One region of the Agathobaculum hominis genome, then DNA from elsewhere that is predicted to be linked to it. Evidence: riboswitches for the same ligand, from Rfam matches in the RefSeq annotation. Region 1 holds a riboswitch; the other holds the start of a gene.

What was found. A riboswitch is a leader RNA that binds a small molecule or an ion and turns the genes downstream of it on or off. The one in region 1 is predicted to bind cyclic di-GMP.
Region 2: linked by a shared signal. The riboswitch ahead of H8S02_RS06535 (S-layer homology domain-containing protein) and the one ahead of H8S02_RS03805 (S-layer homology domain-containing protein) in region 1 are both predicted to bind cyclic di-GMP.

The regions. Positions count from the first base shown of each region.
Region 1 covers NZ_JACOPK010000003.1:57,215-62,445, reverse strand. Annotated here, with positions in the region: gene H8S02_RS03805 (S-layer homology domain-containing protein) at 1-2,633, opposite strand, end outside; cyclic di-GMP riboswitch class I at 2,680-2,768, opposite strand; cyclic di-GMP riboswitch class I at 2,906-2,997, opposite strand; gene H8S02_RS03800 (CD1871A family CXXC motif-containing protein) at 3,327-3,452, shown strand; gene H8S02_RS03795 (4Fe-4S binding protein) at 3,445-4,323, shown strand; gene H8S02_RS03790 (TlpA disulfide reductase family protein) at 4,324-5,166, shown strand.
Region 2 covers NZ_JACOPK010000005.1:60,107-65,337, reverse strand. Annotated here, with positions in the region: gene H8S02_RS06550 (X2-like carbohydrate binding domain-containing protein) at 1-68, shown strand, start outside; gene H8S02_RS06545 (6-phosphofructokinase) at 126-1,202, opposite strand; cyclic di-GMP riboswitch class I at 1,434-1,520, shown strand; gene H8S02_RS06540 (transglutaminase-like domain-containing protein) at 1,629-2,357, shown strand; cyclic di-GMP riboswitch class I at 2,629-2,719, shown strand; cyclic di-GMP riboswitch class I at 2,858-2,949, shown strand; gene H8S02_RS06535 (S-layer homology domain-containing protein) at 3,006-5,231, shown strand, end outside.

The DNA.
Region 1 (5,231 bases):
AGCGAGCCGGGAACAAAATCGAACGCATCGCCCATCTGGTCCTCCACCGTGGAACCGGCGCTGACTGCGTAGAGGATGTCGTTCTGGATCTTGCCGAAGTCTACCGTTTGGCCATTGGCCAGGTAGCGCATAAAATCCGGACCCCAAAGATAGTCGGTCGGGCGTCCGTTAACAACTGCGTAGCAGTTGTATCCCGCCGCCTGTGCTTCCTGATAAACCTGATAGGTCAAATACAGAGCCTTATCAATGGAGTTCGCATAATTCTTAGAAGAATCATCCTCGGGAGTACATTCTGTTGCTGTTCCACCGTAAGGATATTCATATTTCGTGCCCTGAGCCTCAACCTGTTTACCAATCTCGGTCATCCGTGCAGACCAGCTAGCAGGAGGATTATTGCTGCCATATTTAGATTTCCAGTTGTCGGGGCCAGCCCAGTGTTTCCAGGCATCAGCAAAAAAACTCCATGCGGTAACAGTAGGCTCCGCATTATACATATAGGTAATACCATCACTTACGAAAATCAGGTATTTCCGATTTGCGGCAACTTCGGTATCCTCGTCCAGCAGCTGCTTGCCCGCAAGAAGTCCGGCGTGGGTGTTTGTTCCGCTTTCAATCGTTTGCTTGATTGCGTTTTCAATGGTCTCGTAACCGGTTGCAAGATCCGTAAGCGGAGCGGTCTTGTTTGCCTGTTTATTGAAGATTACAACGCCGACCTTGACCTTTGCTTTCGTGCTTGCCGCCTTCTCCTTCAGCGCAGCGAGCATACCCAGCGCCTGGTCTTCCAATTCCGTACTCGTGGACTTATCCAGTACAAATACCACATCGGAGGCCAACTTTTCCTCTGCACTCGGCAGAGACAGCGTCACATTGGAGGTCCAGGTGTTCGTATCCAGCGCCGTTGCGGTCTTGGATCGGGAAACGTTCCACTCAATGGGGTCGGTGTCCTCGGTGCCGCCGGAGGATTTTTTCGTAGCCGCCTTGAGCGAAACAGCGTGCGAATCGTTTTCTACCGGGACGTATTCGTCAGCCGTTTCCTCCGTCCAGCGACCGATCTCCTCATAGCCGCCCTTACCGTCCTGAGCCGCAGCATTCCACTTAAACCAGCCATCATGATACCAGCCGGTAATCTCTGCCTTGTTGGAGGACAGAATGCGGTCGCCGCTCATGTCCTTTGCGTTCGGGAGCGTAAAGGTCGAACCGTTGAACAGCAGGTCATCGCCTGCGGTCTTTGCGGTGTTATTGTACACTGCGCTGTTCTTTGCGATGTTGATGTTTGCATCATTATAGGCGTAAATTGCGCCGCCCATGCCTGTCGCTGCATTATCGTGCATCACAGCACCGGACTGAAGATCCACATTGATAACCGCCGAGCCATCCTTGTAAGTGAAAATACCTGCGCCGCCTGCGGCCTTGTTGCCACTGACAGAGCTGTTTTCCGCCGTAACGCTAAGGGTGTTAGCCAGTGCATCTGCGTAGATGCCGCCGCCATAGCCGGTTGCCGTATTTTTGTCGATTGCCGTGCCGTTCAGCAGGCGAATGTCCGTATTGCAGACAGCAGTACACAGAGCAAAGATACCTGCGCCGCTCTGTGCCTTGTTTTCAGAAATCGAAACGTCGTCAAGTTCGATTGTTCCGGCACTGTAAGCTACGATTGCGCCGCCCTGCGATGCACCGTTGTTATTCAACAGTTTAGAATTGCGGAGAGTCAGATTAGAGGTTGTGCCGACATACATACCGCCGCCGATACCGTTTTCAAGGTCGAGAACCTTATTGCCGGAGATTGTGGAATCGGTGATAAGGTGGTTGTGCTCGCCGGAACAGCCTTCTTCTGCTTCGTTCGGCGTATCGCCAAAATAGATACCTGCACCGTATTTTGCGGTATTATTCTCAAAAAAGGACTTTGCAGCGTTCAGCACAGAATGTCTCAGAAGCATGCCACCGCCGCAGTCCGGAGCAGTATTCCCCTCAACATGGCAGCCGTCCATGGTCAGAGAACCGTATCTAACCAAAATACCGCCGCCGTCGCTGCTGTTTCCCGTAACTCTGTTTTCGGACACGGTAACATTCTGCATGGATACATCTGCGTGCGACGCATAGATACCGCCGCCGCCGACTTCGCCATTGCCGTTGCCGCCGACTGTTTCATTACCCGTTATGGTCAAATCTTCGAGCTGAACGCCTGCACTGTCGATTGCGAAGCCGCCGCCATTCTGCGGATTTCTGCCGCCGGTAACCGTACCATTTTTCACGGTAACCTGCGGTTTATCACCGGAAATGGTCACAACGGCCGCATTCGCATCACCCGACAGCGTACGCCCGCCGAGGTCGAGCGTCAGAGACTTGTTAATCTTGATATTTTCCGTAACATCACGGAGCATGACGATGGTGACATCGCTGTTTGCAGCATAAATGTTTGCAGCAGCAAGCGCACCGGCAAGAGTCGAATACTTGTTCTCACCGATCTTTGCAACGCATGTCTGCTCAGTGCCGCCGCCCTCGGTGGACTGACTCTGCCCCGGATTTGTCGTATCCGGCGTATTTTCATCCGCTAACGCGAACGGAGACATTGCCAGCAGCATGGACGCCGCCAGTATGCTGGCTAATAATCGCTTGTTCTTTCCTGTTTTCATCATGAAAATCCCTCCTTCAGTAGCAATAGACTACTATGAAGAAGCTGCATCAGGAAACCGGCTGCCATGCGGAAAAGTCTTCCGTTTAGGCCCCTGGCTTTGCGAAACCGGCTTTCACCGATCGTGCCCTTGTCTGCACAACTTACTCCTTAATGAGTAGCACAGATGATTGAGTTTTTCCTGGAACCGTTTTGGACAGTACAGAGACGATTCAGCTTCCAAATAAAATCCCCCCTTACAGTGCGCACGGCTCTGCAAGGAGGGTACAAAGTATCGTTGGCAGCCGGCTGCCATGCGGAGGACAAGCTCCGTTTAGGCCCATCTGGCTTTGCGGCACCGGCTTTCACCGGCTGTGCCTTTATCTGTACCTGCACCCGTTCCCGGGAGTCATGCACAGATTTTCAGTTGATGTCTGCTGTTTAAGACGATATGCGAAGGGCGCATACCGAACTTCGCTGCACGGACGGACAAAAAGTCCCGCGTCAGCGCTGCCTAATCTTTCCTATATAAAGTGTACCCCATTGCAGGCAGCTTTGTCAACCGTTTTCCTATAAAAGAAGAAAACTCCCGCAGCGCAGACGGCAATGACTAAAGTTTACAAAAATTTTGTTTTTTCTCCTTTCAATCTCCTTTTAGATGGTATATACTTTTCCCATCACAGGAAAGGATAGAGAAACTATGTTACACAGCAAAACAATGACGCAGGTCCTTCTGCTGCTGCTCGGCGGCGCGATGGTCCTGTTCGGCGTCTGGCGTGGTGAGGCCGGCGTCGTGTTATCCAAGGCGATACGCCTGTGCATGGAGTGCGTCGGCATTGGGTAAAAGACCGCTCCCCCTGCTCGTCCGCCTGCGCGGCGCGATACAGGCCGCCGCCGCCCTGCTCACCAACATCCACCTGCCGAATTTCCTTTCCGGCAGGCTGTATCAGGGCAACGGCAAGCGGGTCTGTGTGCCCGGACTGAACTGCTATTCCTGCCCGGGCGCGGCGGGCGCGTGCCCCATCGGCGCGTTTCAGGCAGTCGTCGGCTCGTCCGGCTTCCGCTTCTGCTATTACATCACCGGCCTGCTGATCCTGCTGGGCGTGCTGCTCGGACGGTTCATCTGCGGCTTTCTCTGCCCGTTCGGCTGGCTTCAGGAGCTGCTGCACCATATCCCCTCCCCGAAGCTGTCCTCCGAACGGCTGAAGCCGCTGCGGTATCTCAAGTACGCCGTGCTGCTCGTGATGGTAGTGCTGCTGCCGACCGTTCTGGTGAACGAACTCGGCATGGGCGACCCGATCTTCTGCAAATACCTGTGTCCGCAGGGAATCCTCGAGGGCGCGATCCCGCTCGCCCTGGTGAACACCGGCATTCGCTCGGCGCTCGGCGCACTGTTCACCTGGAAGGCGGCTGTGCTGGCCGCCGTGATCCTTCTCAGCGTGCTGTTCTGGCGGCCGTTCTGCAAATGGCTGTGCCCGCTGGGCGCGTTTTACGCGCTGTTCAACCGCGTTTCCCTGTTTCAGATGCAGGTAAACTCCCATCGCTGCGTTTCCTGCGGAAAATGCGCGAACGTCTGCCCGATGGATGTAGACATCACACAGAATGCAAACCACGCCGAGTGCATCCGCTGCGGCCGATGCATCAAGGCCTGCCCGACAGAGGCGATCTGCTACCGGTACGGCTTCGGCAACGAAAAAACAAAGGAGAACTCATAAATGAATATCAAACGTGCAACCGCCCTTGCCCTCAGCCTGAGCCTGCTGCTGGGCGCCGCTGCGTGCGGCAAGTCCGACTCTGAAGCTGCCGATACCGGCAGCAAGACCTCTGCGGAGCTGCTCGAGGAGGAAAACGCCATCCTCGACGCACATCAGGAGCTGTGGAATCAGGTTTTCGCCTCCATGGACAAATCCTCTCCCGCAACGGCGGAAAACTACGGCGATGTCCTGCTGAGCGCGCTGGAGAACTGCCGGGACAAGCTCTCCGACGGGGATTATCAGACGCTGAAAAGCGATGCTGAGAGCATCCGCTCGATCGAGGAGCAGATCGCGGCCCTGCCCGCCGACGACAGCGCCGGCCAGAGCGAAACGGCTGCGGCCAGTGCGTTCCCGGAGTTTACAGGCAAGGATCTCGACGGGAATGCGGTCGACAGCAGCCTGTTCGCGAACAACGCCTACACGGTCGTGAACTTCTGGTTCAGCGGCTGCAAGCCCTGTGTCGCTGAGCTGGGCGAGCTGGACAAGCTGAACCAGACCGCAAAGCAGCAGGGCGGCGAGGTGATCGGCATCAATACCGAAACGCTCGACGGCAACGCCGATGCCATCGCCACCGCAAAGGAGATCCTGCAAACCAAGGGCGCGACCTACCGCAACATCTATTTTGATTCCTCGAGCGACGCCGGTACGTTCGCCCTCGGCATCATGGCCTTCCCGACGACCTATGTGTTCGACCGGAACGGAAACGCAGTCGGCGAGCCGCTGCTCGGCGGCATCGACAACGCCGATAATCTGGCGCAGCTCCAGAAAAACATCGACGCCGCCCTCGCCGCCGATCAAAAATAAGACAGAGCACAGCTAGGGCAATACCGCATAATTGAACAAGAGCGATTTGCGAGCAAATTTTGCGT
Region 2 (5,231 bases), on a different contig from region 1:
GCTACAAGACCCAGGCAGTTCAGCTTTCGGTCACCGGTTCTCTGCGCGAGCGCGTAAAGCTCGGTTAAACCCGCATAAAAAAGCACCTCCGACAGCCGGAAAGGCATATCGGAGGTGCTTTTTTATTAATCTCCCATGGACAGGCCGAGCGCACGCGCCTGCGCGACGATCTCGCAGTCGGGCGGCACGGTCTTCAGCTTGCCCGCCACCTCGGAGAGCGGCACGGCCACGATCTTATCATCGCGCAGCGCGACCATATTTCCGAACTTTCCCTCACGGATGAGCTCGGCGGCCGCCGCGCCGAAGCGGCTCGAGAGCACGCGGTCTGCCGCACAGGGTGCGCCGCCGCGCTGAAAATGGCCGGGGATGGTCACGCGGATCTCCTGCCCGGTCAGCTCCTTCAACTCCGCCGCGAGCCGGTAGGATACCGACGGGTACGGCATGGCCTCGCGTGCCGCCTTGAATTCCTTTTTGCTCATGGCCGCCTCCTCGCGGCTGACCGCGCCCTCCGCGACCGCAATGATCGAGAAGCGCTTGCCGTCCTTCGCACGCTTTTCGATGGCCTGCGCGATCTTTTTCGCGGAGTACGGGATCTCCGGGATGACAATGACGTCCGCGCCCGAGGCGATGCCCGCGTGCAGCGTCAGCCAGCCGGCCTTGTGACCCATGATCTCGACGATGAACACGCGCGAGTGGGAAAAAGCGGTCGAATGGATGGAGTCGATGACCTCCGAGGCGATGTTCACCGCCGACTGGAAGCCGAAGGTCAGCTCCGTCCCCCACAGGTCGTTGTCGATGGTCTTGGGCAGCGTGACGACGTTCACGCCGTTCTCGCGCAGCAGGTTCGCAGTCTTGTGCGTACCGTTGCCGCCGAGAATGACCAGGCAGTCAAATCCGGCCTTTTTCACCGTTTTCAGCATTTTATCCAGCTTTGTCTGCTCGCTGTCCTCTTCGGGGCGCTGCATCTGCTTGAACGGCTGACGCGAGGTGCCGAGGATGGTGCCGCCGAGCGTCAGAATGTCCGAAAAGTCGTCCGGCTTCATCTCATGGTAGTCTCCCTCGATCAGGCCGCGGTAGCCGTCGCGGATACCGTACAGCGTCACGCCTTTGCCCATCTCGTTATACAGCGTCTTTGCGACACCCCGGAGCGCCGCATTCAGTCCCTGACAGTCGCCGCCGCTCGTAAGCATTCCGATTTTCATATTCATCGTCCTTCCCCCGCCGGTCTCCCTGCGGTTTTCTTCTCCCCATTATAGGATATTATGCCGCACGGGAAAAGCGATTTTACATACTTTTTTCATTGCGATTTGTGCGCATGAGATTTTTCTGTCGAATTTTGATTTTTTTGCAGGAATTCTGTTGACAAAGCTCGCTGTATGGGTTTATACTGTAGTCACTAAAAAAAGATGATGCAGTCGCTTTGACCGCATCTCAAACGATAATAGCAAAACCATCGAAAGATGGCGACGCAAAGCTATAGGGCCTTACCCCTCTGAGAGGGCTGGCAGCCAGTTACCGAAAGGAGATCGCCGGATATGAAGCGGCTTTTTCGTTTTGCTTGCACAGTTTTTTCAGCAGCTGTCCTCTCGATGGGTTTCACCGCAGCGGCAGCGAATGACATTGTTGACATGAGCAACACATCCCACGGTTATGTAACCGTTAACTACACCTCGAGTGCCAAGCTCAAGGTCGGCATCCAGTACAACAGCGGCAAGACGGTTTACCGCGACTGCCCGAGCGGCAAGGATGCTTCGTTCTCGCTCGACCAGGGTGACGGCAAGTACACTGTAACCCTGTACCGCAACGTTTCCGGCTCCTCTTACGAGCAGGTAGCGTCCAGGTCCATGAACGTTGCCGTCAAGGACCGCTTCGCTCCCTACCTCGTCTCCACCTCGGACATTCAGTTCTCCAAGGGTGACGCTGTTTCCGCCAAGGCTGCTGAGCTCTGCAAGAACGCAAAGACCGACGAGGAAAAGGTCGTCGCCATCTACAACTACATGGCAGACCGTTACTCCTATGATTACAAGCTGGCAAATGAGATCACCAGCGGCAAGATCACCAAGTACATCCCGGATACCGCCGCTACCCTGAACGGCACCACCGGCATGTGCTACGATTTCTCTTCCCTGTTCGCGGCAATGTGCCGCAGCGAGGGCATCCCGTGCGCACTGACCAAGGGCTACGCCGGTTCCAGCTATCACGCATGGAACAAGGTCAACCTGAACGGCAGCTGGTACCAGATCGACCTGACCTACGCCGTTACCCGCAATGTCAGGAACGCAAAGAACCTGCATGACTGCGTATCCCCGCTGACCTATACGAACACCAGCGATACGCTCGCCGCAGCAGCCGCTTAACGCTTTTTACTCTTCCACTTTGTATACAGATGACGCCGACTTCACCCTTTTCTGTACTTAATCAGCGGTCATTTTGTATAAATCCGCCGCGAATCAAAATCAGTTTACATTATTTACTTGTCGTTTACGGATAATTATAGTATACTGAAAGTGTTGATTCGCAGCATTCTGTCCGGCCGTGCAAAAGGACTCAGTATGTTTTCCGCATGCTGCCTTACCGGCAGACAGCGACCAGCGAAATCTGTGCATGACTCCCGCGAACGGGTACCGGTACAGACAAAAGCACCATCGGCGAAAGCCGGTCTCGCAAAGCCACGGGCCTAAACGGAGCTCTTTTCTCCGCACGGCAGCCGGTTGCCAGTGATACCATGTACCTCCTTCGCAGAGCTGTGCGCACTGTAAAGGGGGTATTTTATTTGGAGGTTGAAACTGCATTACATTCTGAGATGCACACAAACCCAAACACACATGATCTGTGCGGCTCGTTGAGGAGCAAGTTGTACAGACAAAGGCACTATCGGTGAAAGCCGATCTCGCAAAGCCAAGGGCCTAAACGGAAGGTTCCCCTTCCGCATGGCAGCCGGTTGCCAGAAATACATCTGCAATTCCTCTCGATCAGCATGCACGCTGACCAAGGAGGCATTCCATATGTTAAAAAAGAATACGCGCAAACGTCTGCTCGCAGGAGCTCTTGCGACTGTCATGATGCTGACCATGTGCCCGAGTTGGGCGCTGGCCGACGATGAGGACATCGCACTTCTTCCGGCGAACGAAGAAATCGCAGTACCGGTGGTTGATTCCACTCCCGCAGCAGACCCCACCGAAACTCCCGCTGATCCCACTCCTTCTGAGACCGAGGCAAAGCCCGAGAATCAGAATACCGCACCGGCTCCGTCTGGCGACGAAGCAAACGGCGGTACGGACAGCACGGAGTCTGGCAATAACAACGCTTCTTCCGACGCTTCGGAAGATTCGAAAAACAATTCTCAGAATAATGATGTAGTAAGCAATTCTCCGGAAAGTGAAATCAGCATGGCATCGCTGGACATCGACGCTTATAGCTTGAACGGCGTTAAGACGATTGAAGCTGAATACTGGATTACCAACCTCCACGCAAAAGACGACAATGGCAGCTGGAAGCTGAGCATCGACAAGGATACTGTCGGTGAAGACGGCAAGTCCGTTGCTGAACTGGCTCCGTCTGAGCGCCATGTGACCGCAGACGAGACCTACAACACCGTTTTCTGGCAGGCTCGCGTGCAGCATGGCTTATTGCAGCACCAGACCACCCTGTCTAACGATGACAAGACCCAGTCCGGTACCGAAATTACCAGCATCCGTTACAAGAATGACAGATTAGAGTACTGTGCAAAGGATTCTTCCGAGTGGACTGCATTCGCTTGGAACGACCATCTGGTATTCTACTATCTGATTCGTACTGAATATTCTCAGATGGTTCAGATCGACGTTTCCGACTGGACGGTTGACAAGGAACAGACACAGCATCTTAATCGCCGCAGCGTGACCTATCAGGTTATCGTTGAGGAAAATGGTACGCAGACTGTCGCTGACAGCAAGAAGTTCTGGTACAACAAGGCCTTCACGGTTTCTTCGGTTCGCGTTCGTCAGACCGAGTCCGAGAATTATTCCATCAACCGCGTAGAACTCGACCCGTCGACTATGGGCACTGTTGGTGAGGTAGACGGCGAGTACAGGTTCAGTCTTGACCTTACCAAGGCAAAGCGCGATGAAGCTACCGTCAAGATTTATGTCGAGCCAAAGGTACAGTCGCATCAGCTGACTTACAAGCTGAACGGCGGCAAAATCACGAGCGCTGAAGGCACGTACACCCCCGCAGGTTCAGTTTATCCCGATGCGACGGTTAACACCCCGGAAGTTGCGAAGGATAACTGTGACTTCGGCGGCTGGTACATTGACGAGGCGCTGACCCAGAAATGGACCGGCACCACGATGCCGGATGCAAACCTGACTCTGTACGCAAAGTTTACCGCCAAGGAAACTCCGAACCCGAATCCGGAGCCGGAAAACCAGAAGGCTATGTACTTCGTCCTGCTGCCGAACCGCGGCGTTCCGAAGAGCGGTGCAAGCCAGGGTACGGCAAATTACCTGCCGAATGAGACTTCGGACGGCGGCGTAAAGGGCGTAACTCGCAAGACCGGTTACGAAGGCTATCTGACCGAAGATGGCAAGGAGGCCGCTGACAAGGGCGAATTCAGTGCCAATGGCGTTGACTCCAGCTATCTGATTCTTCCGTCCGACCTCGGTTTCTTCACCGCGGCCAACTGGAACGGCACGACTTATCCCGCAGATAAGACCAACACTTCGGCAGCCGACATTACCGCGCTGCTCGGCACCAATTACAACCCGCAGATTGCTGAGGTTGTCTGGTACACCGTAAAGCACGACGATACCGACGGCTATCATGTCGACGGCTACGTCAAGAACGTAGATGTTAACGTCACCTACCATTCCAACTATGGCGATGACGTTACCGACGTTTACACCGCTACCACCGGCAATGAATATGCGGCGCGCGGCTATGCGGATACCAAACTGACTGCTCGTGAAAACTACACCTTCGGCGGCTGGTACACCGATAAGAACTGCACCACGAAATACGAGACGACTACGCTGATGACCAGCCTGGATCTGTACGCAAAGTGGGTTCCGAACGATTTCGAGGTGTCCTACTATGTTGACAAAACGCTGTACGGCGACATCGAAGACCATGCGGTTGACTCCACTGTAACCGTAAGAACCGCTCATCCTGAAAAGGAAGGCTACACCTTCACCGGTTGGACTCCGGCAGCTGACGTAGCAAACATTATCAAGGTTGATGACAACGGCCATTTC